DNA from 3 places in the Streptomyces sp. CRN 30 genome. Region 1 is predicted to be linked to each of the others. Evidence: riboswitches for the same ligand, from Rfam matches in the RefSeq annotation. Region 1 holds a riboswitch; each other region holds the start of a gene.

Region 1 (9,859 bases):
TTCACATTCACAAGCAATTATGACCTACTGCTTTTCGACGCCGGAAGGGGGGTCCCCTGTGACGTCAACCCCTCGCCCGGCCTTTTCTACGAACCGTTGAACCAGGAGCCGGGGACAGACGGCCTGTTCCACGTGAAACGGTGCACTTCACCGGCCTCGCAGCACGGTCCGGAGCCCCAGGCCACGGGCCCGAGCCCGCAGCCCGACGATCCGGGAGGCCGTGAAAAAAGGGACTCGCGGGGTGACCAACGCCACCCCGCGAGTCCCTGCGGTTCTCAGCCGCCCGACGCCACCTGCCCGGCGCCGTCTTGCTCCGCCTTGCTCTGTCCCGCTCTGTCCTACCCTGTCCTGCCGCGCCCCGCTACAGGTCCAAGCCCTTCCGGAACCCTTCCGCCGCCTTGAGGAAGATGTCGTTCGCCTCGCTCTCCCCCACGGTGACCCGGACGCCGTCGCCCGGGAACGGCCGGACCACCACACCGGCCCGCTCACACGTCTCCGCGAAGTCGACCGTCCGCTCCCCCAGCCGCAGCCACACGAAGTTGGCCTGTGTCTCCGGCACCGTCCAGCCCTGGGCCCGCAGCCCCTCCACCACGCGGGTGCGCTCACAGACCAGCGAGCCGACCCGCCCGAGCAGCTCGTCCTCGGCCCGCAGCGAGGCGATCGCCGCCTCCTGCGCGATCTGGCTCACGCCGAACGGCACCGCCGTCTTGCGCAGCGCCGCCGCCACCGGCTCGTGCGCGACGGCGAAACCGACCCGCAGCCCGGCGAGGCCGTACGCCTTGGAGAACGTCCGCAGCACGCAGACGTTGGGCCGCTCACGGTAGAGCTCGATGCCGTCCGGCACCCGGGGGTCGCGGATGAACTCGCGGTACGCCTCGTCCAGCACCACCAGAACGTCACCGGGCACCCGGTCGAGGAACCGTTCCAGCTCCTCCCGGCCCACCACGGTGCCGGTCGGGTTGTTCGGGTTGCAGACGAAGACCAGCCGTGTCCGCTCGGTGATCGCGTCGGCCATGGCGTCCAGGTCGTGGACGTCCCCCGGCGTCAGCGGCACCCGCACCGCCGTCGCACCGCTGATCTGCGTGATGATCGGGTACGCCTCGAAGGAGCGCCAGGCGTAGACGACCTCGTCACCGGGGCCCGCCGTCGCCTGGAGGAGCTGCTGGGCCACGCCCACCGAACCGGTACCGGTCGCCAGGTCGGAGACCGGGACGCCGAACCGGTCGGACAGCTCGTCCATCAGCCCCGTACAGGCCATGTCGGGGTAGCGGTTGAAGGAGCAGGCCGCCGCGGCGACGGTCTCCATCACTCCGGGCAGCGGCGGATAGGGGTTCTCGTTGGAGGACAGCTTGTAGGCCGCCGGCCCGTCCGCGGCCGCCGCCCTGCCCGGCCTGTAGGTGGGGATGCCTTCCAGCTCGGCGCGCAGCTTGGGGCTCGTCTCGCTCACCGCAGTCCTCCTCGTGGCCACCACCGGCATCGAATACTTCTCACCTTAAGAGGATTGGCCGCCGGTGCGTACAGAAGAGACCGGACCACATCAGTCACACTGACATCAGGGGCAACAGCACACGAAGGCGCACGATCCGTAGGGGCGGTCGCGCATATATCTACGCGCCGGTGGCTTGCGCCCTAGCGCGCATCCCCCGTAGAGGTGAGTTGAGACCTCTTCGCAACATCGGAGTCGAGGCAGGCCCGCACGCGCCGACACACAACGTACGCGGGTCGACAGGACTAACTGCCTTGTTTACGAAGGCATTTGACCCATGCCAGCCATGCAGAAACGTGCCTGTCAACGCGCGCATATGCGTCCGCCCTACCCGCCTGCATGAGCCCTACTATCGGCTCGCCATGACAGCAGCAGGGAAGCACCAGGTGAGCCGCGCGGAAACCTCACGTCGAGGCAGCCGGCCGGGCCGGGCAGGCATCAGGGACGTCGCCGCCGCCGCCGGAGTCTCCATCACGACCGTCTCCGATGCCCTCAACGGCAAGGGCAGGCTCCCGGATGCCACCCGACGCCATGTCCGTGAGGTGGCCGACCGGCTGGGCTACCGCCCGTCGGCCGCCGCCCGTACGCTCCGCACCGGCAAGTCGGGCCTCATCGGCCTCACCGTGACGACGTACGGGAATGAACCTTTCACCTTCACCGAGTTCGCCTACTTCGCCGAGATGGCGCGGGCCGCCACGTCGGCCGCGCTGGCCCGCGGCTATGCGCTGGTCATCCTCCCCGCCACCTCCCGCCACGACGTGTGGTCCAACGTCGCCCTGGACGGCACGGTGGTCATCGACCCCTCCGACCAGGACCCGGTGGTCGGGGAACTGGTCCGCCAGGGCCTGCCGGTCGTCTCCGACGGCCGCCCGGCCGGGACCCTCCCGGTCACCGCCTGGGTCGACAACGACCACGAGGCGGCCGTCCTCGGCATCCTCGACCACCTCGCCGACGCCGGGGCCCGCCGTATCGGCCTCCTCACCGGCACCACCACCGACACCTACACCCACCTGTCGACCACCGCGTACCTGCGCTGGTGCGAGCGCGTCGGCCAGGACCCGGTCTACGAGGCCTACCCCGCGCACGACCCGTGCGCGGGCGCCGTCGCCGCCGACCGGCTGCTCGCCCGCCCCGACCGCCCCGACGCCGTCTACGGCCTCTTCGACCCCAACGGCACCGACCTGCTCGCCGCCGCCCGCCGCTACGGCCTGCGCGTCCCCGACGACCTGCTGCTGGTCTGCTGCAGCGAGTCCACCGTGTACGCCACCACCGAGCCGCCCATCACCACCCTGTCGCTCAAACCGCGCCGCATCGGCACGGCCGTGGTGCAGCTGCTGATCGACGCCATCGAGAACGTCGAGTCGAACCAACCGGTCGAGCAGGTGATACCGACCGAATTGATCGTGCGCACTTCGTCACAGCGCCGCCCGCCGCGCACGACGGTCAGTCCGCCGCGGTCCCCCGAGGACGAATAGGGACCCGATCGCCGTACCGGCGGCGGGGGTTCCCCGTCGGCCGGCAAGGGCGACACCGGCGGGGAAGGACGGTCACGAGGTGACCATGAGGTGGACGGGACGCAGGCGCAGAGCGGGCCAATCGGGGCGAAAGCCGCGATGCGACGGGGTCCTGTTCCGATTCACCACCCCTGGGTCATCACACAGCGCGATCCGCATTCCTATGATGGGCCCACGACACCGCGGGCCGCTGCGACCAGGCAGTCCGAAGCGGTGCAGCAGCGGCGCGATGGTGGAGGGGTCGATGACTCAGGGGGCCGGTCAGGGACCCGACGTGGAGCGGACGGCGACGTTGCGCGACTTCCGGGTGCCCGCGTACGTCCACGAGACCGGTCCGTACGGACAGGGCCAGCACCCCGGCGACGCCGTCCCGCCGCACGAGGAGCCGCCCCCGGAGGGGTACACCCCCACCGAGCGCGACCTGCCCGTCATCCATCGGGGTGACACCGTCATGGTGCCCGTGGAGCCCGCCGCGGAGGCCGCGGAGCAGTCCGCCGCGGGACCTGGCCCGCTGTACGTCGTCGGCGACGTGCACGGCTACCTCGACGAGCTGGTGGCCGCCCTCCAGGAGCAGCACCTGATCGACGAGGCCGGGCAGTGGTGTGCCGGTACGGCCCGCCTGTGGTTCCTCGGTGACTTCACCGACCGCGGCCCGGACGGCATCGGCGTCATCGACCTGGTCATGCGCCTGTCCGCCGAGGCCGCCGCCGCCGGCGGCTACTGCAAGGCGCTGATGGGCAACCACGAGCTGCTGCTGCTCGGCGCGAAGCGGTTCGCCGACACCCCCGTCAACTCGGGCGCCGGCACCGCCACCTTCCAGGCGGCCTGGCTGCTCAACGGCGGCCAGAAGACCGACATGGACCGCCTCCAGGACCACCACCTGCAGTGGATGTCGCGGCTCGACGCCCTGGAGGAGGTCGACAGCCACCTCCTCGTGCACTCCGACACCACCGCCTACCTCGACTACGGCCGGTCCATCGAAGAGGTCAACGACACCGTCCACGACACCCTCACGCGCAACGACGCGGACGAGGTCTGGGACCTGTTCCGCAAGTTCACCAAGCGGTTCTCCTTCCGCGACGAGGGCGGCGCCGACGCGGCCCGCTCCCTGCTGGACACCTACGGCGGGACCCGCGTCGTGCACGGCCACAGCCCGATCCCGTACCTGCTCGGTGAAGTCGGCTCCGAAGACGGAGAGGGCGATTCCGGTCCGATCGTCGAAGGACCGCACGTCTACGCCGACGGACTCGCCATCGCGATGGACGGCGGCGTGACCATGGCCGGAAAACTGCTGGTCCAGCAACTGCCGCTGAACGACTGAGCGTTCACCGGAGCCGGCGGCGCCCCGACGGCGGGCGGACGGGCCCGCACCCAATTTCCGGAAACCCCCTGTCACCCCGCGCCGTCACCGCTCTACCATCGGCTTATCCGTAGCAGGCTCCCCTCCGTTTCTGCCCGACGGCTCGTTGGCATGCGAGCCCCAAGCCCTACGGAGCATCGGGGGATGCACATGAACAGCGTTCCGCAGCACCTGTCGAGTGAGGACCGCAAGGACTACGAGCGGGTCCTGGACGAGGCGCTGCGCTCCGCACCACACCGCCCGGAACTGGCCGCGATGGGACAGCGGCTCAACTCCGAACAACTGCGCACCATGGCGCTCAGCGCCACCGCACTGATCACCGCGGCAGCGGCGACCGAGTACCAGCACTACGTGAAGGTCCGCGAGGAGCTGCGCCAGCCGGCGCCGTCCGCCCCGCAGTCGTCCGTGCGCGAATCCAGCTCCACCGAGACGAGCGGCAACCCCATGGGTCTCGCCGCCACCATGGGCGAGGTCGCCGAGACAGCGGGGGCGGGCGCCGTCGCCGTCGTCGCGGTCCTGGCCCCCGTCCTGGCCGGCACCGCCGCCGCGATATTCCTGCTGGTCGGGTACGTCCTGAAGATGATCGACCCGGAGCAGGCGTTCGCCCGGACGCTGCTCACCACCGGCTGGGTCTTCGGCGGCGTCACCGCCGTCGCGATCCTGGTCGCCGCCGCCGGACTGCTGACGACTGCACTGCGCAACCGCCCCTCGGCGGAGGCGGTGTCGTACGGCGAACGCGACGGGGTGGTGCGACGGGCGAGGGATGCCTGGCACACGGCCCTGCTGGAGCAGGGCATCGTGCCGTTCCTGCGCGACGCGCTCGCCGACCCCGCCGCCGCGACGGCGACCGGCGGCACGGCGCCGTCAGAACCGTCCGGCCGCATCCCTCAGCTGGGGTACGGCCGTCCCGGGTTCTCCAGCCCGGACGACGGCACCACCGCCGGCCACCGCCCGAAGTACTCCAGCCCGGACTTCAGCAGCCCGGACTGGGGCGGCCCGGAGCACCAGCCAGAGTGACCACCGGTGCGCGCTCCCCGACGGGCGGGTCCCCGCCCCGGGGGAGCGCCACCGATGGCTCGTGGGACCGGTCGGTCACTCCGCGAGCGGCAGGTACACCCGGTTCCCCGCGGCCGCGAACTCCTTCGACTTCCGGAGCATTCCCTCGGCGATCTCCTCCTGGGACGCTCCCTCGGCCGCCGTACCGCCGAAGCGCTCCGCGATGTTCTGGCTGATCTTCATCGAGCAGAACTTCGGACCGCACATCGAGCAGAAGTGGGCCGTCTTGGCGGGCTCGGCCGGGAGGGTCTCGTCGTGGAACTCGCGTGCCGTGTCGGGGTCGAGGGCCAGGTTGAACTGGTCCTCCCAGCGGAACTCGAACCGGGCGTCCGACAGGGCGTCGTCCCACTCCTGCGCACCTGGGTGACCCTTGGCGAGGTCGGCGGCGTGAGCGGCGATCTTGTAGGTGATGACACCGGTCTTGACATCGTCACGGTTGGGCAGGCCCAGATGCTCCTTGGGCGTGACGTAGCAGAGCATGGCCGTGCCCCACCAGGCGATCATCGCGGCACCGATGCCGGAGGTGATGTGGTCGTACGCCGGCGCGATGTCCGTGGTCAGCGGGCCGAGCGTGTAGAACGGAGCTCCGTCGCAGATCTCCTGCTGAAGGTCGATGTTCTCCTTGATCTTGTGCATCGGGACGTGTCCCGGGCCCTCGATCATGGTCTGGACGCCGAACCTCCTGGCGATCGTGTTGAGTTCCCCGAGCGTGCGCAGCTCCGCGAACTGTGCCTCGTCGTTGGCGTCCGCGATCGATCCCGGGCGCAGTCCGTCGCCGAGCGAGTAGGTGACGTCGTAGGCGGCGAGGATCTCGCAGAGTTCCTCGAAGTGCTCGTACAGGAACGACTCCTTGTGGTGCGCCAGACACCAGGCCGCCATGATCGACCCGCCGCGCGAGACGATGCCGGTCTTGCGGTGGGCGGTCAGCGGGACGTACGCCAGCCGCACGCCCGCGTGGACCGTCATGTAGTCGACGCCCTGCTCGGCCTGTTCGACGACCGTGTCCTTGTAGATCTCCCAGGTCAGCTCCTCGGCCCGGCCGTCGACCTTCTCCAGTGCCTGGTACAGGGGGACCGTGCCGATGGGCACGGGGGAGTTGCGCAGCACCCACTCGCGGGTGGTGTGGATGTTGCGGCCGGTGGAGAGGTCCATGACCGTGTCGGCGCCCCAGCGGGTCGCCCAGGTCATCTTCTCGACCTCCTCCTCGATGGAGGAGGTCACCGCGGAGTTGCCGATGTTGGCGTTGACCTTCACCAGGAACCGCTTGCCGATGATCATCGGCTCGATCTCCGGGTGGTTGACGTTGGCGGGGAGGACCGCCCGGCCCGCGGCGATCTCCTCCCGTACGACCTCCGGCGAGACGTTCTCCCGGACGGCGACGTACTCCATCTCGGGCGTGATCTCGCCCCGGCGGGCGTACGCGAGCTGGGTCACCGGCTGCCCGGTGCGGCCCCGGCGGGGCTGGCGCGGGCGGCCGGGGAACACCGCGTCGAGGTTGCGCAGTCCGCCGCGCGGCGAGGTGTGCTTGATGCCGTCGTCCTCGGGACGGACGGGCCGGCCCGCGTACTCCTCGGTGTCGCCGCGGGCGATGATCCAGGTCTCGCGCAGGGGGGCCAGTCCCCTGCGCACATCGGTGTCGACGAGCGGATCGGTGTACGGGCCGGAGGTGTCGTAGAGGGTGACCGACTCCCCGTTGGTGAGGTGCACCTGACGGACCGGCACCCGCAGGTCGGGGCGTGAACCCTCGACGTACGCCTTGTGCCAGCCGACGGACTTCCCGTTCTCCCCGCGTTCCTCCTGGTCGGAGTGGTGCGTGGAGGCAGGCGTGCGTGCGTCCTTGATGGTCATGAGACCTACTCCCTACGCCGGCATTACCCGGTAACAGGTTCGGCGGTCGACGCAGCGGTATCCGTCCGCGGACGCTTCGTGGGGAACATCACTCGGCTTCGGTGATGTTTCCCGTGAAACATCGCTGGGACGGAGGTCAGCGCCCTCTCAGCCCGGTGCTCCGAGCTCCCGCGTGTACAAAGGTGACTCCACGCTAGCGTCAGTTCGGGCGCGGTGAACAGAGGCCCCCTTCCGTTCTTGCGATGATCGGGCCGTGACCACGACGCAGCAGCCTCCCTTCCCCCCGCCCGAACCAGGCCGCGGCGACGGCCACGAGTACGGACACGGGCATGGGCCTGGGCCCGGCCACGGATCGGGCCCGGTTCCGAGGGCGGGCGGTGGCAACGGTCAGGGCTCCGGCGGCGGCTACGGCCCCGGTGGCGGCGGTGGGGGTGGCGGCGGCGGCGGCGGAAGTCACGGTCCCCATGGCGGTGGCGGAAGCCACGGTCCCGACGGTGGCGGAGCCGGGGGCGGCCACGGGCATTCCCACAGTCACGGCCCCGCCGCCCCCGTCTCCCAGCATCTGCGCAAGGTCATCGCGGCGGTACTGGTGCCCTTCGCCGCGGCCGTGCTGGTCGGACTCGCCGTGCTGTGGCCGGGCGGGGCCCCGGCGCACGAGCGCACCGGGGTCGGCTTCGACCGGCAGACCCAGCAAGCCACCGTCACCGAGGTGACGGAGATGAGCTGCCAGGACGTCAACGGCTCGAACCTCCCCGCCACCGGCGACACCTCGACCGCCGAGGGCTCTTCGGCCCAGCAGCAGGAGAGCGGGAACTGCAAGAAGGCGACGATCCGGGTCGACACCGGCAAGGACAAGGGCCGTACGTTCACCGAGGTCGTACAGCCGGACCAGTCACGGCAGCTGAGTGAGGGCCAGAAGGTCGTGGTCGCCTACGAGCCCTCCGCGCCGAAGGACCTGCAGTACTCGGTCTCCGACGTCAACCGCCGCTTCCCCATGGCGCTGCTCGCCGGGATCTTCGCGCTCGCCGTCGTGGTCGTCGGCCGGCTCCGGGGTGTGATGGCGCTGGTCGCCCTGGCCATCAGCTTCCTGGTGCTCAATTTCTTCATCCTGCCGGCGATCCTCCAGGGGTCGAACCCGCTGCTCGTGGCGGTGATCGGGTCGAGCGCCATCATGCTGATCGCGCTCTACGCGTGCCACGGGCTGTCGGCCCGTACGTCCGTGGCGGTGCTCGGCACGCTGGTGTCACTGGTCCTGATCGGCGTCCTCGGCTCGGTCTTCATCGGCTGGGCGGCGCTGACCGGCGACACGGACGACAACACCGGCCTCATCCACGGCCTGTACCCGTCGATCGACATGAGCGGTCTGCTGCTGGCGGGGGTCATCATCGGATCGCTCGGTGTCCTGGACGACGTGACGGTGACGCAGACGTCGGCGGTCTGGGAACTGCACGAGGCCAATCCGACGCTGGGGCGACGCGGTCTGTACCGCGCGGGCATCCGCATCGGCCGGGACCACATCGCCTCCGTCGTCAACACGCTCGTCCTCGCCTACGCGGGTGCCGCGCTGCCGCTGTTGCTGCTGTTCTCGATCGCACAGAGCAGCGTGGGCGCGGTCGCCAACAGCGAACTGGTCGCGGAGGAGATCGTGCGCACGCTGGTCGGCTCGATCGGGCTGGTGGCGTCGGTGCCGGTGACCACCGCGCTCGCGGCGCTCGTCGTCTCGGCCGACCGGCCGCAGAACGCCGGTGCCGCCGTCGCCGCGGGGGACGGCGGCCCGGCCGCGGCCCGTGGGGGGCGGGGACGGCGCCGCAAGCGGTGAAGGTGGCGGTGACGGTGACGACGACGGTGGTGGTGGCGGTGGCGGTCACGCCATCGTGGGTGGTGTGCCGTGCCCGTCTTCCGTCCCGTCGTGGGCGTCTGCCGAGCCCCTCCCTGCGCCGGACGAGGCGCAGGATCGTTCCGGCACGGTCGTCGGCGGGCGACCGCTGGACCGCCGGCGTCTGAGGAAGCGTTACCTCACCTCTTCAGGACGCGACGGAACGCTTCACCCGGCGCTCTGCTCCTCCGCCAGGATCCGGTCCAGCGCCTCGTCGAGGTGGGCGTCGAAGTCGGCGAGCACCCCTTCCTGCCCCAACGGCACCAGCTTGTCGGTGCGGTCGAGAAAGGCCACCAGCGGTGCGGCCGAGGAGCGGAACAGCGCCTGGTCGCTGCCGACCTGAAGGCGGATCAGCACCTCCGCCAGCGGCTCGGGGTCGACGGGCGCGATGCGCACGTCCCCGTCCCCGCAGGGCCGGCCCACCCCGTCGATCAGCAGCTCACGTCCGAAGGCCCAGGTCACCGGCGCGTCTCCGGGCAGGTGGAAGGTCAGTCGCACGGCATAGGGATCACCGGTCTCGTAGCTCAGCTCCACCGGGATGCGGAAGGAGAGCTCCTCCGACACGAGAAAGCTCATCATGACCTCTGCCTGTACGGACTCGTGCATCGCTTACCCCGTCATTCGCCGTCGACTGGCCGGGAATCAACCTCTAACACTGGTGGCATCTTGCTGAACGTACACACCAGATCACAAGGAGTTAGTTTTCACATACTGATAGA
Region 2 (9,859 bases), on a different contig from region 1:
GGCAGCTGATCGACCAGGGCGGGTCCAGCCTCGCGGAGCTGCCCGAGGCGGCCTAGCGGCCGCGGCGTGCCCGATCAGTACACCTAGGGCGTCGTGAAACCGCCGGTGCCCGGTCCCGAGGGGTCCGGCTGGGACTGCTCGATGACGGTCGAGATGTACAGCGCCTCGCCGAGCTTGTCGATCAGCTCCAGCTGGGTGTCCAGGTAGTCGATGTGGTGCTCCTCGTCGGCGAGGATCGCCTCGAAGACGTTGGCGGACGTGATGTCGCCCTTGTTCCGCATCACCTCGACGCCGCGCCGCAGCCGGTCGATGGCCTCGACCTCGACCTGCTTGTCGGCCTGGAACATCTCCGTCACCGTCTGTCCGACCCGGACGTGGAAGAGCCGCTGGTAGTTCGGCAGGCCGTCCAGGAGCAGGATGCGGTCGGTGAGCAGTTCGGCGTGGCGCATCTCGTCGAAGGACTCGTCCCGCGTGTACTTGGCGAGTTTCGTCCAGCCCTTGTGGTCCTGCAGCTTCGAGTGCAGGAAGTACTGGTTGATCGCGGTCAGCTCGGCGGTCAGCTGCTCGTTGAGGAATTCGAGGACCTCGGGGTCGCCCTGCATGGCAGAGGCTCCTTCCGGACGTGGGAAGAGGGGCCGGTTGCGCCGCATGATTGCACCGCGGTGGAGGGGCGTCCAGTAAGTGCATACTTAGTTAGTAAGGGCATGCTTAGTCGGATTGATCAGGATTGTCCTGAAATAACAGAGACCCGGGTCATCTCCACCGTTCCGTGTCTGTCAGGATGGAGCCATGGGTCAGCCGGTGGAACGCGAATCTGGAGCTCGTACACCCGGAGATCGCGCCCCGGACGGTGCGACGCGGCCGCAGCTCCCGCCGGGACAGCGACTCCAGCGCGGCTGGCCGGTCACCCACTACGGGCCCGTCCCGAAGTTCCGGCCCGAGCGCTGGGACTTCCGGGTCTTCGGCGCCACCGCGGACGGCGGGAAACACTGCTGGACCCACGAGGAGTTCACGGCCCTGCCCTACTCCACGGTCCTGGCCGACCTGCACTGCGTGACCAAGTTCAGCATGGTGGGCGCCGAATGGGGCGGCATTCCGGCCCGGACGATCCTGGACACCGCACCGCCCGCGCCGGACGTCACCCATGTGATGGTCTGGGCCGAGTACGGGTTCAGCTCCAACCTCCGCCTCGCGGACTTCGCGTCCGAGCGCACGATCTTCGCCACCCACAAGGACGGTGAGCTGCTCACCGCCGAGCACGGCTTCCCGCTCCGGCTGATCGTCCCCCACCTGTACGCCTGGAAGGGACCCAAGTGGGTGCGCGGCGTGGAGTACATGACCGCCGACCGCCGCGGCTTCTGGGAGGAGCGCGGCTACCACAACGTCGGCGATCCCTGGAAGGAGCAGCGGTACTCCTACCAGGAGCAGCCGGAGGAGGGTTCCGGGCTTTGAGCCCTCCCAGCCCGCCGCGGGCCGGGAGTTCCGGGCCCGGAGGTCAGCCGTCCCGGAGCTTCTTCAGCCGCTCCACGTCCGCCGCGTGCCCCGCCTGGCCGCCGGGCGTCTCGATGACCAGGGGCACGCCCGCGGTGGCGGGGTGGGCCATCAGCGCGCGGAACGGATCCTCGCCGATGTGACCGGCGCCGATGTTCTCGTGCCGGTCCTTGTGGGCGCCCGCCACGTCCTTGGAGTCATTGGCGTGGACGAGCTTCAGCCGGCCCTCGCCCACGGTCTCCACCAGCAGGTCGAGCGTCTGGTGCATCCCGCTGGGCCCGGTCAGGTCGTGGCCCGCGGCGAAGATGTGGCAGGTGTCCAGGCAGATACCCAGCTTCGGATGGGCGTCGAGCGCCGCGAAGTACGGGCCGAAGTCCCAGGTGCGCGAGCACAGGGAGGCGCCCTGGCCCGCGGTCGACTCCAACAGCAGGTACGGGTCGTCGTCGTGCGTCAGCTCGTCGAGCAGCGGCAGCAGGTGCTCGCGGACCTGCGCGAGCGCCACGGAACGCTCCCGTCCGCCGGTGGCGCTGCCGGTGTGCACGACCACGCCCAGGGCGCCGATCTCACGGGCCCGGCGCAGCGAGTGCCTGAGCGACACCACGGACCGCTCGACCGTCGCCTCGGTGTGCGAACCGAAATTGATCAGGTACGGGGCGTGCACGTACGCCGGGATCGACTGCTGCGCACAGGCCTCTTGGAACGCCTCGTCCTGCTTCGGGTTGCCCGGGGGCGTCGCCCAGCCGCGCGGATTGGCCACGAAGACCTGGACGGTCTCGGCCCCCAGTTCACGGGCGTAGGAGAGGCCGACGGAGTGCAGGCCGCCGGCCACGGGCACATGGCCGCCGACGGGATTGCGATGGTGCTTGCTCACCCTTCCAGGGTGACACGCGCGGCACGGTGCCCGGCCACCGCCGCCGTGCCCGTCAGCCGATCCTGATGGTGATCGTCGAGCCCTTGGGCGCGGTGTCACCGCCGTCGACCGACTGGCCCTTGACCTCGTCGTTGAAGAAACCGAGCAGCCCCCGGTCCTCCTCGACCTCGAAGCCCGCGTCCTTGAGCTTCCGCTTCGCGTCGTCCGCGCTGTCACCCACGACGTCCGGCACCTCGATCATCTCGGGGCCCTTGGAGAGCGTCAGTGTGACCGTGTCGCCCTCGGCGAGCTCCTCGCCCTCGCCCGGCGACTGCTCCGCGACCCGGCCCTCGTCGAGCTCGGAGTGGACGCGCTCCTCGGCGACCTCCACCTTCAGCCCGGCCTCCTCCAGCGCCGCGGTGGCGTCCCCCTGCGAGGAGTCCGTCACGTCCGGCACCTCGACGGGGGCGCCCTTGCTGACGGTCAGCGCGATCGCCGAGCCGGAGCGGCGCTCCGTGCCCGCGGCGGGCTTCGTGGCGACGACGGAGCCCTTCGGGACGTCCTCGCTGAACGCGCGGCCGACCAGGCCGGGCTCCAGGCCCGCCTCCTTCAGCTCCGCCCTGGCCTCGTCCAGCTTCACACCCTCCAGGTCGGGCACCTTCACCGTCTCGGGGCCCCTGGAGATCGTCAGCGTCACCGTGCCGTTGTCCCGGATCCGCTCGCTCGGCTGCGGGTCGGTGCGGATGACCTTGCCGCGGTCGACGGTGTCGCTGTACGCGCGCTCGATGTCGACGGCCAGTCCGGCGTCCTCGACCCGCTTCTCCGCGTCGGCCTGCGCCTGGTCCAGCACCGCGGGGACCTTCGTGAACTGGCCCGAGTTGATGTACCAGACGCCCGCGCCGACGCCGAGCACCAGCAGCACCGCGGTCACGACGGCGAGCAGCCCGCGCCGGGGCGCCGTCCTGGGCCGCCGGGGCGCGGCGGGCGGTGCCTGCAGTCGGCTCGTACGGTGCAGCGCGTCGCCGTCGTCCGCCGGGACCGGGCGCGGCATCGTCAGCGCGCGCGGGATCACGCTCGTGCGGTCCTCGGAGTTGTCGTGGTGCCCGTGCTCCGCGGATATCGCCTGCGGGGGCACCGCGTCCAGCTGCTCCTCGCTCAGGCCGGCCCGCGCCCGGCGGGCCAGGGCGAGCAGCTCCACCGCGTCGTGCGGGCGCGACTCGGGGTCGCGGGCGGACGCCGAGACGACCAGCTCGTCCAGCTCGGGCGCCAGCCCCGGCACCGCGGCCGACGGCGCCGGCACGTCCGTGTGCAGGGCCTGGTAGAGCAGCTGGGCGGGGGTCTCCCCGGAGTGCGGCTTGGCGCCGGTGAGCATCTCGTACAGGACGACGCCGCACGCGTACACGTCGACCCGGGTGTCCGCCGTGCCGTGCTCCAGCTGTTCCGGGGCCAGGTAGGAGACGGTGCCGAGGACCGCGCCCGTCGTACTGGTGACGGTGTCCACCGCCCGTACGAGGCCGAAGTCGGCCACCTTCACCCGGCCGTCGTCCCCTATCAGGACGTTCTCCGGCTTCATGTCCCGGTGCACGAACCCGGCGCGGTGCGCGGCGCCGAGGGCGGCCAGCACCGGCTCCAGGATGTCCAGCGCGGCCCGCGGCTGCAGGGCGCCGCGCTCGCGCAGCACGTCCCGCAGGGTGCACCCGGCGACGTACTCCATCGCGAGGTAGACGTAGGAGCCGTCGGTGCCCTGGTCGAAGACCCCGACCACGTTCGGGTGGTCGAGGCGCGCCACCGACTTGGCCTCGCGGATGAACCGGTCGACGAACGTGCCGTCGGCGGCGAGGGTCGGGTGCATCACCTTGAGCGCGAGGACGCGGTCGAGGCGGGTGTCCACGGCCCGGTAGACCGTGGCCATCCCGCCGACCGCGATCCGCGCGTCGATGCGGTAACGGCCGTCGAGCACCTGCCCGATCAGCGGATCTTGAAGGGTCGTGTCCACGCAGGTGAGTGTACGAGCCGCCACTGTCAGGCCTGTCGGCCACGGGGCCGGCGGGACGGATCGCAGCACAGTCGTGACTGTTGCGCGACGGACACGGGACCGCCGGTGAGCAGCGGGACCACGCCGGTTCTGGCAGTGCCGGACGGTGCCGGGAGCGGGCGGGCGCGCGGGGAGCGGTGGACCGTACCGGCACGCGCCGCCGCTCGCGGTCAGAACGCGGGGCGCTCGGGGTCGAACTGCGCGCGGCCCGCCACCGGGGACGAGGCCTCGGCGAAGTGGCGCCGCGGGATGCGCCCCGCCCGGTACGCGAGCCGGCCCGCCTCCACCGCGTGCCGCATGCCCTCCGCCATGAGCACCGGCTCCTGGGCGCGGGTCACGGCCGAGGCGAGCATCACGCCCGCGCAGCCGAGCTCCATGGCGAGCGCCACGTCGGACGCCGTACCGGCGCCGGCGTCGAGGATGACCGGCACGCGCGCGTGCTCCACGATCAGCTGGAAGTTGTGCGGGTTGCGGATGCCCAGGCCGGAGCCGATGGGCGAGCCCAGCGGCATGATCGCCGCGCAGCCCACGTCCTGGAGCTTCCGGGCGAGGACCGGGTCGTCGTTGGTGTACGGCAGCACCGTGAAGCCGTCGTCGACCAGGGTCTCGGCGGCGTCGAGGAGCTCGATCGGGTCGGGCAGCAGCGTGCGCTCGTCGGCGATGACCTCCAGCTTCACCAGGTCGGTGCCGAGGGCCTCGCGCGCGAGGCGGGCGGTCAGCACGGCCTCGCCCGCGGTGAAGCAGCCCGCCGTGTTGGGCAGCAGGCGGATGCCCAGCTTCTCCAGCACGGACAGGACCGAGCCGTGGGACTTCGGGTCCACGCGGCGCATCGCGACCGTCGTCAGCTCGGTGCCGGAGGCCACCAGGGCGCGCTCCATGAGGTCCAGGCTGGGCGCGCCGCCCGTGCCCATGATCAGCCGGGAGGCGTACGTCGTGCCGCCGAGGACGAACGGATCGTCGGCCATGGGTCAGCCTCCTTGGACTGCGGTGAGGACTTCGACGCGGTCTCCCTCGGAGAGGGGGGTGGACGACCACTGCGCGCGTGGGACGACGGTTTCGTTGAGGGCGGCGGCGACACCGGAGGGGGCCGCGGTGAGGGTGCTCACCAGCGCGTCCAGTGCGGTGTCCGCGGCGATCCGCCGGGACTCGCCGTTGACCGAGATGTCTATGCGGGCCGGTCCGGTGTTCATGCGGGCTGCTCCGAGAGGGCGGTGGCCGGGTGTGCGGTGGCGGCGAACCGCCGGGGGCTGAAGTCGCGGGCCACGTCCGGGAGGGCGCCGGTGGTGAGCACGTGCGCCAGGACGTCCCCGGTGACCGGGGTGAGGAGCACGCCGTTGCGGTAGTGCCCGGTGGCCAGCGCGAGGCCGTCCAGGTCGGTCGGGCCGAGCAGGGGTGCGTTGTCGGGGGAGCCGGGGCGCAGTCCCGCGCGCGTCTCGGTGAGCGGCAGTTCCGTGATGCCGGGGACCAGTTCGTGCGCGTCCCGCAGCAGCTCGTACACGCCGCCCGCGGTCACCGTGGTGTCCCAGCCGAGCTCCTCGCTGGTCGCGCCGACGACGAGCTCGCCGTTCTCCCGGGGCACCAGGTAGACGTGGCTGCCGCGGACCACGGCGCGCACGGTCCGGCTGAGGAACGGCGCGTACTGCGGGGGCACCGCCAGCCGCACGACCTGACCCTTCACGGGGCGTACGGGCGGCAGGACGGTGTCGGGCAGGCCGCCGACCCGGCCGCTGAGGCTGCCGGCGGCGAGCACGACCTGTCCGGCGGCCAGCCCGGTGCCGTCGGCGGTCCGCACCCCGGTGACCCGCTCCCGGGCGACCACGACCTCCTCGGCCCACACCCGGTGGAAGACCACTCCGGCGCGCTCGCAGGCCCGCACGAGGGCCCGGGCGAGGCGCCGGGGGTCTATCTGGTGGTCACCGTCGACGCGCAGCCCGCCGCGCACGCCCGGCGCGAGCATCGGCTCGAGCCGGCGGCACTCGCGTCCGCTCAGCCACTCGGAGGTGAGGCCGGACCGGGTCTGCAGGGCGTGCAGTTCCCGCAGGTGGGCGCGGTCGTCGCTGTCGAGCGCGACCGCGAGCGTGCCGCACTGCCGGTAGCCCGGGTCCAGGCCGGCCGCCTCGGCCAGCTCGGCGGCGAAGGCGGGATAGCGGCGCGCGGACTCCAGGTTGAGCCCCAGCAGGGTCTCCTCGCCGTAGTGCAGCTCCGTGACGGCGGCCAGCATTCCGGCCGCCACCTGCGCCGCCCCGCCACCGGGCTCGGGGTCCACCACCGCCGTGGCGAGTCCGCGCTGCGCGGCCCGCCAAGCCGTCACCAGCCCGATGATGCCGCCCCCGACGACGAGGACGTCCGGTGTGCGGGCGTCCGGTGCGTGTGTACGCGACATGGCCGTCCAGCCCCTCCCTTCGCCGGCATGACCCGGATCAGGTTCGTACGGTCGGAGGCCGCCAGCCTCCCTCTCAGCCCGGTGCGCCCGGGCTCCCGCGAGTGTCTTACGGTGGCCACCCTAGCCCGCAGCGCAGCTCACTCGTAAGGGAGCCTCCGTCCATGGTCCGATCGCTCGACGGTCTCGTCCTCGCCCCCGTGGCCGACCAGTCACCGGGCCAGGTGGGCACCCGCACCCGGTTCACGTACCACGAGGAGGACGGCCGGGTCTGGGCCGAGTACGCGGGTGGCGACGTCGTGCGCGGGCACCTGGTGGGCACCCGCGCGGGCGACCGGCTCGACTTCCGGTACGTGCAGCTGAAGCGGGACGGGAGCACGTCCTCGGGGCACTGCGTGTCCCTGGTGACCGAGCTCCCGGACGGGCGCGTCCGGCTCACCGAGACCTGGGAGTGGGAGTCGCAGCCGGGCAGCGGCACCAGTGTCGTGGAACAGGTCACGGACCCGGTTCGCTGACTGATGGAGCGTCAGTTGTCTAAGGTGATCAGGTGAGCGAGCAGACGCGGGCGCGGGGGCGGACGACGGGACGGGTCGTCGTGGTGGGCGCGGGCATGGCCGGGGTGCAGACCGCGGTCGCCCTGCGGGAGCAGGGCTTCACCGGGGGCGTGACGCTGATCGGCGCCGAGCCGCACCAGCCGTACGACCGGCCGCCGCTGTCCAAGGCCGTCCTGCTCGGCAAGGCCGAGGGCTCCGCCTTCGACGTCGACTTCGAGGCGCTCGGCATCGGGCTGCGGCTCGGCCGCGAGGTGCTGGGCGTGCGCCCCGGCGACCACGAACTGGACACGGCCGAGGGGCCCGTCCCGTACGACGTGCTGGTCGTCGCGACCGGCGCGGAACCGGTGCGGCTGCCCGGCGCGGAGGGCGTGCCCGGCGTCCACCTGCTGCGCACCCTGGACGACGCGGAACGGCTGCGGCCGGTCCTGGCCCGGCAGCACGACGTCGTCGTGGTGGGCGCGGGCTGGATCGGGGCGGAGTTCGCGACGGCCGCGCGGGAGGCGGGCTGCGCGGTCACGGTCGTCGAGGCCGCGGACCGTCCGCTCGCGGGCGCCCTGCCCGCCGAGGTGGCCGCGCCGATGACCGGCTGGTACGCGGACAGCGGGGTGACCCTGCGCACCCGCGCGCGCGTGGTGCGCGTCGAGGACGGGACGGTCGTCCTCGACGACGGTGCGCGGGTGCCGGCGGGCGCGGTGGTCGTGGGCGTCGGAGCGCGCCCGGCGACGGCCTGGCTGGCGGGCTCGGGCATCGAGCTCGGAGCGCACGGGGAGGTCGTGGCCGACGCGCACCTGCGCGCCTCCGTGCCCGACGTGTACGCGGTCGGCGACTGCGCCTCCTTCCCCTCCGGCCGGTACGGCGAGCGCCTGCTGATCCACCACTGGGACAACGCCCTCCAGGGCCCCCGCACGGTCGCGGCCGACATCATCGGGGAGGCCCCGGTGGCGTACGACCCCGTCCCGTACTTCTGGTCGGAGCAGTTCGGCCGGTTCGTGCAGTACGCCGGGCACCACGCGGCGGCCGACACGACGGTGTGGCGCGGTGACCCCGCGGGCGCGGCCTGGACCGTCTGCTGGCTCCGTGAGGACCGGCTCGTCGCCCTCCTGGCGGTGGGCCGCCCCCGCGACCTCGCCCAGGGCCGCAAGCTCGTCGAGGCGGGCACGGTACTGGACCGGACCCTTCTGGCGGATCCGGCGAGGCCCCTCAAGGCGGCCACGCGCTAGCGGGCAGGGGGCCCGTGCCGCCCCCCGCCGGCCCGGCGGGCACCCCCGTGACCTCGCACGTCAGGAGCGGCGGAGAAGGCACTCGGGGGGTGCGTGGCTGTCACCCCGGCCGGGGGCATGGCAGGCTGGTGCCGTGACCGAGATTGACGCAAAGATCGATGCTCTCGTCCCCGCGTGGCTGACCCTGCCCGACATCGCCGAACAGCTCGACGTCGAGGTGACCCGGGTCCGGCAGCTGGTCAAGGAGGGCCAGCTCATCGCCGTACGCCGGGGTGAGAACCGCGCACTGCACGTCCCCGCCGCCTTCATCGACGAGGACAAGGTCGTCAAGGGGCTGACGGGCACCCTGACGCTCCTGCGGGACGACGGCTTCACGGACGAAGAGATGCTGGAGTGGCTCTTCACGCCCGACGACAGCCTGCCCGGCACCCCGGCCCAGGCCCTGAGCGAGAACCGCGGTACGGAGGTCAAGCGCCGCGCCCAGGCGCTCGCCGTCTGAACCGACCATCACCGCCCGGCGTGCGGGCGGTCCGGGCCGCACGACGCCCCGGACCGCCCGCACGCCACCGACCTGGGGGGAGCACCACCATGCCCGGCACCACGCGCCGACAGCTCGCCGACGCCCGCCTGTACCTCTGCACGGACGCCCGCACGCGCCAGGGCGACCTGCCGGAGTTCCTTGACGCGGTCCTGTCCGGCGGAGTGGACGTCGTACAGCTGCGCGACAAGGGCATGGAGGCCGCCGAGGAGATCGACCGCCTCCGGGTCTTCGCGGACGCCTGCCGCCGCCACGGCAGGCTGCTCGCCGTCAACGACCGCGCGGACGTCGCCCACGCCGTCGGCGCGGACGTCCTGCACCTGGGGCAGGGGGACCTGCCCGTGCCGGCCGCCCGCGCGATCCTCGGCGACGAGGTGATCATCGGCCGGTCCACCCACTCCGCCGCGGAGGCGGAGGCGGCGGCCGCCCAAGAGGGCGTGGACTACTTCTGTACGGGCCCCTGCTGGCCCACCCCCACCAAGCCCGGCCGCCCGGCCCCCGGCCTGGACCTGGTCCGCCACACCGCCGCCCTGGGCACCGGCCGCCCGTGGTTCGCCATCGGCGGCATCGACCTGGCCAACCTGGACGAGGTCCTGGACGCGGGCGCCCGCCGGGTGGTGGTCGTCCGCGCGATCACCGCGGCCGACGACCCCGGAGCGGCCGCCGCGGAGTTCGCGAAGCGGCTGCGCGCCGTCTGACGCCCGGGACGGGCGGGGTGGTCGGGACGAGCACGGACATTGCGGACCCCGCTGTCCGAGGGATGGACAGCAGGCCGACAAAAAGGACAAAGG
Region 3 (9,859 bases), on a different contig from region 1:
TGGGGGTGGGCCAGCACGGGCCCGTGCAGAAGTAGTCCACGCCGTCCTGCGCGGCCGCGGCGGCGGCCTCGGACCCGGCATGGGTGGAGCGGCCTATGAGCACGTCGTCGCCGAGGAGGGCGCGGGCCGCCGGGACGGGCAGGTCGCCCTGGCCGAGGTGGAGCACGTCGGCGCGGGCGGCGTGGGCGACGTCCGCGCGGTCGTTGACCGCGAGGAGCTTGCCGTGCCGGGCGCAGGCGTCGGCGAAGACGGAGAGGTGCTCCAGTTCCTCGGCGGCCTCCATGCCCTTGTCCCGCAGTTGCACGATGTCCACCCCGCCGGCCAGCACGGCGTCCAGGAACTCCGGCAGGTCGCCCTGGCGCTTGCGGGCGTCCGTGCACAGGTAGAGCCGGGCCCCGCGGAGCCGCTCACGGGCGTCCGCGGTGACGGTGTCGTCCGCAGTGACGGTGCCGGCAGTCGTACCGGCAGTGGTGGCGGTGGCGGTGGCGGTCATGCGTACGGTCCCCCGTGTCGGTCGGTCATGCGTGCGATCCCCCGTGATCGTGCCGGTGCGGTGCGGCGGCGGCCCACCGGCGATGCCGGTGGGCGGCGGGGCCGCACCGGACCGGGACCGCGGCCCGGGTCGGCCGCGGCCCGCGCTCCGCGTGGTGGGCGGGAGGTCAGACAGCCAACGCCTGTGCCCGGCGCTTCACCTCCGTGCCGCGGTTCTCGCTGAGGGCCTGCGCCGGGGTGCCGGGCAGGCTGTCGTCCGGGGTGAAGAGCCACTCCAGCATCTCTTCGTCCGTGAAGCCGTCGTCCCGCAGCAGCGTCAGGGTCCCGGACAGGCCCTTGACGACCTTGTCGCCGTCGATGAAGGCGGCGGGGACGTGCAGCGCGCGGTTCTCACCGCGGCGTACGGCGATGAGCTGGCCGTCCTTGACCAGCTGCCGCACCCGGGTCACCTCGATGTCGAACATCTCGGCGATGTCGGGAAGGGTCAGCCAGGCAGGGACGAGAGCATCGGTCTTCGTGTCAATCTCGGTCACGTCACCAGCCTGCCATCTGGCACTGACAGGAGGAAGTCGGACCCCCCTGACCTGCGCCGACGCATTACGCCACCGCCGCCTTCAGCGGCCGGGCCGGGTCGGCGAGGAGCCGCGTGTCCAGTGCCGTGCCCGCCGCGATCAGCCGACGGCCCTGCGCGAGGTCCCGGGGCCGGCCCACCGCGAGCAGCGCGACGAGGCGGTTCTCGCGCAGCCAGCAGACGGTCCAGGCGGGGCCGGCGGGGTCCCCGCGCCACAGCACGGTGTCGGCGGCCGTGTGGTGCCCGGCGTACTGCACGAAGCGGCCGAACTGCTCGGACCAGAAGTACGGCACCGGGTCGTAGACCTCCGCCGGTTCGCCGGTGGCCGCGCCGACGATGTCCGCGGCGACCGTGCGCGGCCCCTGGAGGGCGTTGTCCCAGTGGTGCACGAGGAGCCGCTCGCCGTAGCGGCCGGAGGGGAAGGACGCGCAGTCGCCGACCGCGTGGACGTCCGGTACGGAGGCGCGCAGCCGGTCGTCGGCGAGTACCTCGCCGTGGGCGCCGAGGGCGATGCCGGAGCCGGCGAGCCACGCGGTGGCGGGCCGGGCGCCGACCCCGACGACGACCGCGCCCGCGGGCAGCCGGGTGCCGTCGTCGAGGACGACCGCGCCGGGCTCGACGCGCGCCACACGCGCGCGGGTGCGCAGAACGGCTCCGGCGTCGGCGTACCAGCCGGTCATCGGGGCGGCCACCTCCGCGGGCAGCGCGCCGGCCAGCGGCCGGTCGGCGGCCTCCACGACGGTCACCGCGCACCCGGCCTCCCGCGCGGCGGTCGCGAACTCGGCGCCGATCCACCCCGCGCCGACGACCACGACGTCGTGCTGGGCGGTGAGCACCGGGCGCAGCCGCGCGGCGTCGTCCAGGGTGCGCAGCAGGTGGACGCCGGGGACCCCGTCGGCGCCGGGCAGCCGGAGCGGCTCGGCGCCGGTCGCGAGGACCAGGGCGTCGTAGGGCACCGGTCCCGCGGAGGTGTCGAGGAGGTGGTCGCCGGGGCGGACGGCCAGTGCCTCGCAGCCGAGCCGCACCTCGATGCCGAGCGCCTCGAAGTCGATGTCGAAGGCGGAGCCGTCGGCCGTGCCGAGGAGGACGGCCTTGGACAGCGGGGGCCGGTCGTAGGGCGGGTGCGGCTCCGCGCCGATCAGCGTCACCGTGCCGGTGAACCCCTGCTCGCGCAGGGCGACCGCCGTCTGCACGCCGGCCATGCCGGCGCCCACGACGACCACGCGCCGCGCGGAGCCTCCTCGCTCCTGCGTCTGCTCGCTCACCTGATCACCTTAGACACCTGACTCACTGTCAGTCAGGGGGCACGGTCAGTGAGGTGCTGCACATTCCGCTGGGTGTTCCGCGACCTGTTCCACGACGCTCGTGCCGCTGCCCGCGCGGGACTCCCACTCCCAGGTCTCCTCCAGGCGCACCCGCCCGTCGGGGAGCGCGACGACGGTGGAGCGGCAGTGACCCGAGGCGGTGGTGCCGTCGGTCCTGAGCTGCACGTAGCGGAAGTCGAGGCGGTCCCCCGCGCGCGTGCCGACGAGGTGGCCGCGCGCGATGTCGCCGCCCGCGTACTCGGCCCAGACCGCGCCGTCCGCCTCGTGGTACGTGAAGCGGGTGCCGGTGCCCACCTGTCCTGGGGCCTGGTCGGTCACGGGGGCGAGGACGAGGCCGTCGAGCGAAGGTGCCACCTGGGGACGCTCCCTTACAGCGGTCGATGACGAGCGGTTAGGGTGGCCAACGTAAAGCACTCGCGGGAGCCCGGACGCACCGGGCTGAGAGGGAGGCTGGCGGCCTCCGACCGTACGAACCTGATCCGGGTCATGCCGGCGAAGGGAGGGGCTGGAAGCCCATGGCGCCTACGTCCGAACCACCGCGCACCGGTGACGTCCTGGTCGTCGGGGGCGGGATCATCGGCCTGGTCACGGCCTGGCGGGCCGCGCAGCGCGGGCTGGCCACGGCGGTGGTGGACCCCGCGCCGGGCGGCGGGGCCGCGCGCGTGGCGGCCGGGATGCTGGCCGCCGTCACCGAGCTGCACTACGGCGAGCAGACGCTCCTCGCGCTGAACCTGGCGTCGGCCCGCCGCTACCCGTCCTTCGCCGCCGAGCTGTCCGACGCGACCGGCCTCGACCTCGGCTACCGCCCCTGCGGCACCCTCGCCGTCGCGCTCGACGCCGACGACCGGGCGCACCTGCGCGAGCTGCACGCGTTCCAGCGGCGGTCGGGCCTGGAGTCCGAGTGGCTGTCGGGGCGTGAGTGCCGGCGCCTGGAGCCGATGCTGGCGCCGGGTGTGCGCGGCGGCCTGCGGGTCGACGGCGACCACCAGATCGACCCCAGGCTGCTGGCCGCGGCGCTGCTCGTCGCCTGCGAACGGGCCGGGGTGGCCTTCCACCGGACCACGGCCGGGCGGCTCACCGTCGCCGGGGACCGGGCCACGGGTGTGGTGACGGCCGACGGCACCACCCTGGAGGCGGACCGGACCGTGCTGGCCGCGGGCAGCCTCAGCAGCCGGCTGGCGGGCGTCCCCGGCGGTCTGCTGCCGCCGGTACGGCCCGTGAAGGGCCAGGTGGTGCGGTTGACGATGCCGTCCGGGCAGCCGCCGCTGCTGCACCGCACGGTCCGCGCGGTGGTCCGCGGCAACCCCCTGTACCTCGTTCCGCGCGAGAGCGGCGAACTCGTCGTCGGCGCGACCAGCGAGGAACTGGGCTGGGACACCACGGTCACCGCGGGCGGCGTCTACGAGCTGCTGCGGGACGCCCACGAGCTGGTCCCGGGCATCACCGAGCTGCCTCTGGCGGAGACCCTCGCGGGCCTGCGCCCCGGCTCCCCGGACAACGCGCCGCTGCTCGGCCCGACCGCGCTGGACGGCCTGCTGCTGGCCACCGGGCACTTCCGCAACGGCGTGCTGCTCACGCCCGTCACCGGCGACGTCATGGCGCACGTACTGACCACCGGGGAGCTGCCCGAGGAGGCCCGCCCCTTCACCCCCGGGCGGTTCGGCGCCGCCCCCGCACCCACGGAGCAGCCGGCATGATCATCACGGTCAACGGGGAGCCGCGCGAGACGGCCCCCGGCACCGCCCTGGACGCCCTCGTACGGACGCTCACCGCGGCGCCGTCCGGAGTGGCCGCCGCCCTCAACGAGACAGTCGTCCCGCGCGCCCAGTGGCCCGCCACCGCGCTGGCCGACGGCGACCGCGTCGAAGTCCTCACCGCCGTACAAGGAGGCTGATCCCATGGCCGACGACCCCTTCGTCCTCGGCGGTACGTCGTATACGTCCCGCCTGATCATGGGCACGGGCGGGGCGCCCAGCCTCGACGTGCTGGAACGCTCCCTGGTGGCGTCCGGGACCGAGCTGACGACGGTCGCGATGCGGCGCGTGGACCCGTCCGTGCACGGCTCGGTGCTGTCGGTGCTGGAGCGGCTCGGCATCCGGGTGCTGCCCAACACGGCGGGGTGCTTCACCGCCGGGGAGGCCGTGCTCACCGCCCGCCTCGCGCGCGAGGCGCTCGGTACCGACCTGGTGAAGCTGGAGGTCATCGCCGACGAGCGCACCCTGCTGCCGGACCCGGTGGAGCTGCTGGACGCGGCGGAGACGCTGGTCGACGACGGTTTCACGGTGTTGCCTTACACCAACGACGACCCGGTGCTGGCGCGGAAGCTGGAGGACGTCGGCTGCGCGGCGATCATGCCGCTCGGCTCGCCCATCGGCTCCGGGCTGGGCATCCGCAACCCGCACAACTTCCAGCTGATCGTCGAGCACGCGCGCGTACCGGTGATCCTGGACGCGGGTGCCGGTACGGCGTCGGACGCCTCGCTGGCGATGGAGCTGGGCTGCGCCGGTGTGATGCTGGCGTCGGCGGTGACCCGGGCGCAGGAGCCGGTGCTCATGGCGGAGGCGATGCGGCACGCGGTGGAGGCGGGCCGGCTGGCCCGGCGGGCGGGCCGCATCCCGCGCCGGCACTTCGCCGAGGCGTCCTCCCCGACGGCGGGCCTCGCGGCACTGGACCCGGAGCGCCCAGCGTTCTAGGGCGTGCCTGATGGATCTCCGTGGACGGAGGCCCTGGGCGCCGCCCGCGCGTGGGTTGCGTCACAGGTCGGCTGCAACAGGGGGTCCGGGGCGGCCGGACACAGCTCGCTGTCAGCGACGGCTCGTAGACTCACCTGCGTGGACACGACCCTTCAGGACCCTCTGGTCGGGCAGGTGCTCGACGGCCGGTACCGCGTCGAGGCGCGGATCGCGGTCGGCGGGATGGCCACGGTCTACCGGGCCGTGGACACCCGCCTCGACCGCGTGCTCGCGCTGAAGGTGATGCACCCGGCGCTCGCGGCCGACGGCACGTTCGTCGACCGGTTCATCCGCGAGGCCAAGTCCGTGGCCCGGCTCGCCCACCCCAACGTCGTCCAGGTCTTCGACCAGGGCACCGACGGCGGGTACGTCTACCTGGCCATGGAGTACGTGTCCGGCTGCACCCTGCGGGACGTGCTGCGCGAGCGCGGGGCGCTCCAGCCGCGGGCCGCCCTGGACATCCTGGAGCCGGTGCTGGCCGCGCTCGGCGCCGCGCACCGCGCGGGGTTCGTGCACCGCGACATGAAACCGGAGAACGTGCTGATAGGGGACGACGGCCGGGTCAAGGTCGCCGACTTCGGCCTGGTCCGGGCGGTGAACACGGTCACCAGCACGACCGGCGCGGTCCTCGGCACCGTCTCCTACCTGGCGCCCGAGCAGATCGAGCACGGCACCGCCGACCCCCGGGTCGACGTCTACGCGTGCGGTGTCGTCCTGTACGAGATGCTGACCGGCGCCAAGCCGCACGCCGGGGACTCCCCCGCCCAGGTGCTGTACCAGCACCTCAACGAGGACGTGCCGCCGCCGTCGGCCGCGGTGCCCGACCTGGCGTACGAGCTGGACGAGCTGGTCGCCTCGGCGACCGCCCGCAATCCGGAGATCCGTCCGCACGACGCCGTGGCGCTGCTCGCGCTGGCCCGCGGGGCGCGCGGCGCGCTCACCGCGGCGCAGCTGGACGCGGTGCCGCCGCAGGCGCTCACCGCGGGCCACGACAACGCCGACGACCGCACCAGCGTGATCCCGCGCGCCCTGACGATGGTCCGCCCGCTGCCGGTGAACGAGGACGACGTCCCCGGCACCGGCGACGGCTACGACCGCACCAGCAGGCTGGAGACCCCGCCGCCGGCGCCGCGCCGGCGCGGTCCCGGGGTGCGCCGCGGTCCGCTCGCGATCGTGCTCGCGGTCCTGCTCGCGCTCGGAGTCGGCGCGGGCGTCTGGTACATCAACTCGGGCCAGTTCACCGAGGTCCCGCCGCTCCTGGAGAAGACGGAGGCGCAGGCGAAGACCCGGCTGGAGAAGGCCGGCCTGGACCTCGGCGACGTCAAGCACGCCTACAGCGACACGGTCGAGCGCGGGGTGGTGGTCAGCACCGACCCGGGCACGGGCACCCGTATCCGGACCAACGACTCCGTGTCGCTGACCATCTCCGACGGCCCCGAGACGGTGAAGCTGGCCGATGTGGAGGGCTACCGGCTGGACCGGGCGAAGTCGGTGCTGACCCAGGACGGCCTGGAGCCGGGCATGGTCACCCGGGAGTTCAGCGACGACGTCCCCAAGGGCTTCGTGATCTCCACCGGCCCGGAGGCGGGGACCAAGGTCCGCGCGGGCTCGGCGGTCGCGCTCACGGTCAGCAAGGGCGCCCCGGTGGACGTGCCGGACGTCACCGGCCAGGACCTCGACGAGGCCGAGGCGGAGCTGACCGACGCCGGTCTGAAGGTGAAGGTCGCCGAGGAGCAGGTCAACTCGGAGTACGACGCCGGTCAGGTCGCGCGGCAGTCGCCGGGCGACGGCGAGCGGCTCGCCGAGGGCGACACGGTGACGCTGACGGTCTCCAAGGGCCCCGAGCAGGTCGAGGTCCCCGACGTGACCGGTGAGAGCGTCGACGACGCCCGGCAGGAGCTGGAGGACGCCGGGTTCGAGGTCGAGGAGGACCGCGGGCTGCTCGGCCTGTTCGGCTCCACGGTGAAGAGCCAGTCCGTCGAGGGCGGGGAGACGGCCCCGGAGGGCTCGAAGATCACGATCACGATCCGCTGAGACCCCTGGCATCCTGGACAGTGAGATGAGCACCGCACCTTCCCCCGCCGCGCGCCGCAACCCCGTCGGCGCCCACGTCCCCGTCGCCGGCGGCCTGCACTCGGTGGGCCTGCCCTACGCCCGTGACCTGAAGGCCGAGGCCGTGCAGGTCTTCGTCGCCAATCCGCGCGGCTGGGCCACGCCCGCCGGCAACCCGAAGCAGGACGAGGCGTTCCGCGCGGCCTGCGCCGAGGAGTCGGTCCCCGCCTATGTGCACGCCCCGTATCTGATCAACTTCGGGTCGCACACCGAGGCGACCGCGGAGCGGTCGGTGGAGTCGCTGCGGCACTCGCTGCGGCGGGGCCGCGAGATCGGCGCGCTGGGCGTGGTGGTGCACACCGGCAGCGCGACGGGCGGCCGGGAGCGGGCGGTGGCCCTGCGGCAGGTGCGGGAGCGGCTGCTGCCGCTGCTGGACGAGCTGACCCACGAGGACGACCCGTTCCTGCTGCTGGAGTCGACCGCCGGGCAGGGTGCCTCCCTCTGCTCACGGACCTGGGACTTCGGTCCGTACTTCGAGGCGCTGGACGCCCATCCGAAGCTGGGCGTCTGCCTGGACACCTGCCACATCTTCGCCGCCGGGCACGATCTGACCGGCCCCGACGGCATGCGCCAGACCCTGGACCTGCTGGTGGACACGGTCGGCGAGGGCCGGCTGAAGCTGGTCCACGCCAACGACTCCAAGGACGTGGCCGGGGCCCACAAGGACCGGCACGAGAACATCGGCTCCGGTCACATCGGCGAGGACCCGTTCCGGGCGCTGATGGCGCACCCCGCGACCGCGGGCGTACCGCTGGTCATCGAGACGCCCGGCGGCAAGGAGGGGCACGCGGCGGACGTGGACCGGCTGAAGAAACTGCGCGACGCCTGACCTAGAGCCCGGGGCCGTCGCCGGGTTCCTCCTGGTAGGAGTAGCGCTGCTCGCGCCAGGGGTCGCCGATGTTGTGGTAGCCGCGCTCCTCCCAGAAGCCGCGCCGGTCGGCGGTCATGTACTCGATGCCGCGGACCCATTTGGGGCCCTTCCAGGCGTAGAGGTGCGGTACGACCAGCCGCAGCGGGAAACCGTGCTCGGCGGTGAGCAGCTCGCCGTCCTTGTGGGTGGCGAAGAGGGTGCGGTCGGCGGCGAAGTCGGCGAGGCGCAGGTTGGAGCTGAAGCCGTACTCGGCCCACACCATCACATGGGTGACGGCCGGGCCGGGCGGGGCGAGGTCAAGGACGGTCGTGGCGGGGACGCCGCCCCACTCGGCGCCGAGCATGCTGAACTTCGTGACGCAGTGCAGGTCGGCCACGACGGTGGTGTACGGCAGGGCCGTGAACTCCTCGTGGTTCCAGCAGTGCTTGTCACCGCCGGCGGTGGCGCCGAAGACGCGGAACTCCCAGCGCTCGGGGCGGAACTTGGGGACCGGGCCGTAGTGGGTGACCGGCCAGCCGCGCTGGAGCCGCTGTCCCGGTGGGAGATCGGCCTGCGCCGCCCCTGACGAAGCACCTTCTCCCGACTCGTTTCCCACCGGCTGACCCATGTCTCCATCCTGACAGACCGGGGGCGCTGTCCCGGACCGGGGGCCGCTCGATTTCGGACGTCAAGCGACAATTAGGACTAAGCCAGGACTTACTTACTAAGTGAAGACTTACTGGACGATCTTGGAATCCGATGCAATCATGCGGCGCAACCTGCCAGTTCCCGTGTGTGGAAGGAGCCTCTGCGATGCAGGGCGACCCCGAGGTCATCGAATTCCTCAACGAGCAGCTGACCGCCGAGCTGACGGCGATCAACCAGTACTTCCTGCACTCGAAGTTGCAGGACCACAAGGGCTGGACCAAACTCGCGAAGTACACGCGCGACGAGTCCTTCGACGAAATGCGCCACGCGGAGCTCCTCACCGACCGCATCCTGCTCCTGGACGGCCTGCCGAACTACCAGCGGCTGTTCCACGTCCGGGTCGGGCAGTCGGTGACGGAGATGTTCCAGGCGGACCGGGAGATCGAGGTCGAGGCGATCGACCGGCTGCGCCGGGGTGTCGAGGTGATGCGGAACAAGGGCGACATCACGTCCGCGAACATCTTCGAGGCGATCCTCGCCGACGAGGAGCACCACATCGACTACCTGGACACCCAGCTGGACCTGATCGAGAAACTGGGCGAGGCGCTCTACCTGTCGACGGTCATCGAGCAGTCCCAGCCGGACTCCTCGGGCCCGGGTACCGGCGGCCTCTAGGCCGCTTCGGGAAGCTCCGCCGTGAGGGGCGGTTCGCCCTGGTCCACGAGCTGCCGACGGGGGCAGGCGCCACGGCCGAGCAGCGCCTGGATGCGTCGTACGCAGCCACCGCAGTCCGTGCCCGCCTTGCAGGCGGAGGCGATCTGCCGGGGCGTGCACGCGCCGGCGTCGGCGTGCGACTTCACCTGTTCCTCGGTCACACCGAAGCAGCTGCAGACGAACACGCGGCGGTTCACCTCCCGGGCGGGGTCATGGTCGTGCCGTACCGACAGCGATGACCGAGGCCCGTCCAATCGGTGAGGCAAACCTAACCTTACCCACCCCGCCGGTACCGCAAAAGCGGAAGGGGCGCGGATCTCATGTGACCCGCGCCCCATTCACACCCGCGAACGGGTTCTGTCTCACTGGTCCCGGTACATCTCCGCCACCAGGAAGGCCAGGTCGAGGGACTGGC

Evidence for each region. A riboswitch is a leader RNA that binds a small molecule or an ion and turns the genes downstream of it on or off. The one in region 1 is predicted to bind thiamine pyrophosphate.
Region 2: it holds a riboswitch for thiamine pyrophosphate, as region 1 does, so the genes downstream of both, thiO (glycine oxidase ThiO) here and thiC (phosphomethylpyrimidine synthase ThiC) in region 1, are expected to answer to the same signal.
Region 3: it holds a riboswitch for thiamine pyrophosphate, as region 1 does, so the genes downstream of both, thiO (glycine oxidase ThiO) here and thiC (phosphomethylpyrimidine synthase ThiC) in region 1, are expected to answer to the same signal.

What each region holds. Positions count from the first base shown of each region.
Region 1 covers NZ_JAVRHI010000394.1:37,357-47,215, forward strand. Annotated here, with positions in the region: gene hisC (histidinol-phosphate transaminase) at 362-1,447, opposite strand; gene UW392_RS42610 (LacI family DNA-binding transcriptional regulator) at 1,849-2,961, shown strand; gene UW392_RS42615 (metallophosphoesterase) at 3,230-4,321, shown strand; gene UW392_RS42620 (hypothetical protein) at 4,505-5,377, shown strand; gene thiC (phosphomethylpyrimidine synthase ThiC) at 5,453-7,264, opposite strand; TPP riboswitch at 7,257-7,446, opposite strand; gene UW392_RS42630 (YibE/F family protein) at 7,518-9,083, shown strand; gene UW392_RS42635 (SsgA family sporulation/cell division regulator) at 9,309-9,746, opposite strand; gene UW392_RS42640 (IclR family transcriptional regulator) at 9,845-9,859, opposite strand, start outside.
Region 2 covers NZ_JAVRHI010000138.1:55,856-65,714, forward strand. Annotated here, with positions in the region: gene UW392_RS13405 ((2Fe-2S)-binding protein) at 1-56, shown strand, start outside; gene bfr (bacterioferritin) at 84-602, opposite strand; gene UW392_RS13415 (sulfite oxidase-like oxidoreductase) at 790-1,452, shown strand; gene UW392_RS13420 (deoxyribonuclease IV) at 1,496-2,362, opposite strand; gene pknB (Stk1 family PASTA domain-containing Ser/Thr kinase) at 2,415-4,337, opposite strand; gene UW392_RS13430 (thiazole synthase) at 4,547-5,341, opposite strand; gene thiS (sulfur carrier protein ThiS) at 5,345-5,566, opposite strand; gene thiO (glycine oxidase ThiO) at 5,563-6,759, opposite strand; TPP riboswitch at 6,757-6,868, opposite strand; gene UW392_RS13445 (hypothetical protein) at 6,921-7,271, shown strand; gene UW392_RS13450 (FAD-dependent oxidoreductase) at 7,304-8,530, shown strand; gene UW392_RS13455 (Rv2175c family DNA-binding protein) at 8,664-9,029, shown strand; gene thiE (thiamine phosphate synthase) at 9,119-9,766, shown strand.
Region 3 covers NZ_JAVRHI010000062.1:15,516-25,374, forward strand. Annotated here, with positions in the region: gene thiE (thiamine phosphate synthase) at 1-493, opposite strand, end outside; gene UW392_RS06290 (Rv2175c family DNA-binding protein) at 660-1,025, opposite strand; gene UW392_RS06295 (FAD-dependent oxidoreductase) at 1,090-2,328, opposite strand; gene UW392_RS06300 (hypothetical protein) at 2,374-2,742, opposite strand; TPP riboswitch at 2,795-2,906, shown strand; gene thiO (glycine oxidase ThiO) at 2,904-4,085, shown strand; gene thiS (sulfur carrier protein ThiS) at 4,082-4,282, shown strand; gene UW392_RS06315 (thiazole synthase) at 4,287-5,081, shown strand; gene pknB (Stk1 family PASTA domain-containing Ser/Thr kinase) at 5,220-7,154, shown strand; gene UW392_RS06325 (deoxyribonuclease IV) at 7,180-8,061, shown strand; gene UW392_RS06330 (sulfite oxidase-like oxidoreductase) at 8,063-8,710, opposite strand; gene bfr (bacterioferritin) at 8,896-9,405, shown strand; gene UW392_RS06340 ((2Fe-2S)-binding protein) at 9,402-9,629, opposite strand; partial or broken gene UW392_RS06345 (3-deoxy-7-phosphoheptulonate synthase) at 9,807-9,859, opposite strand, start outside.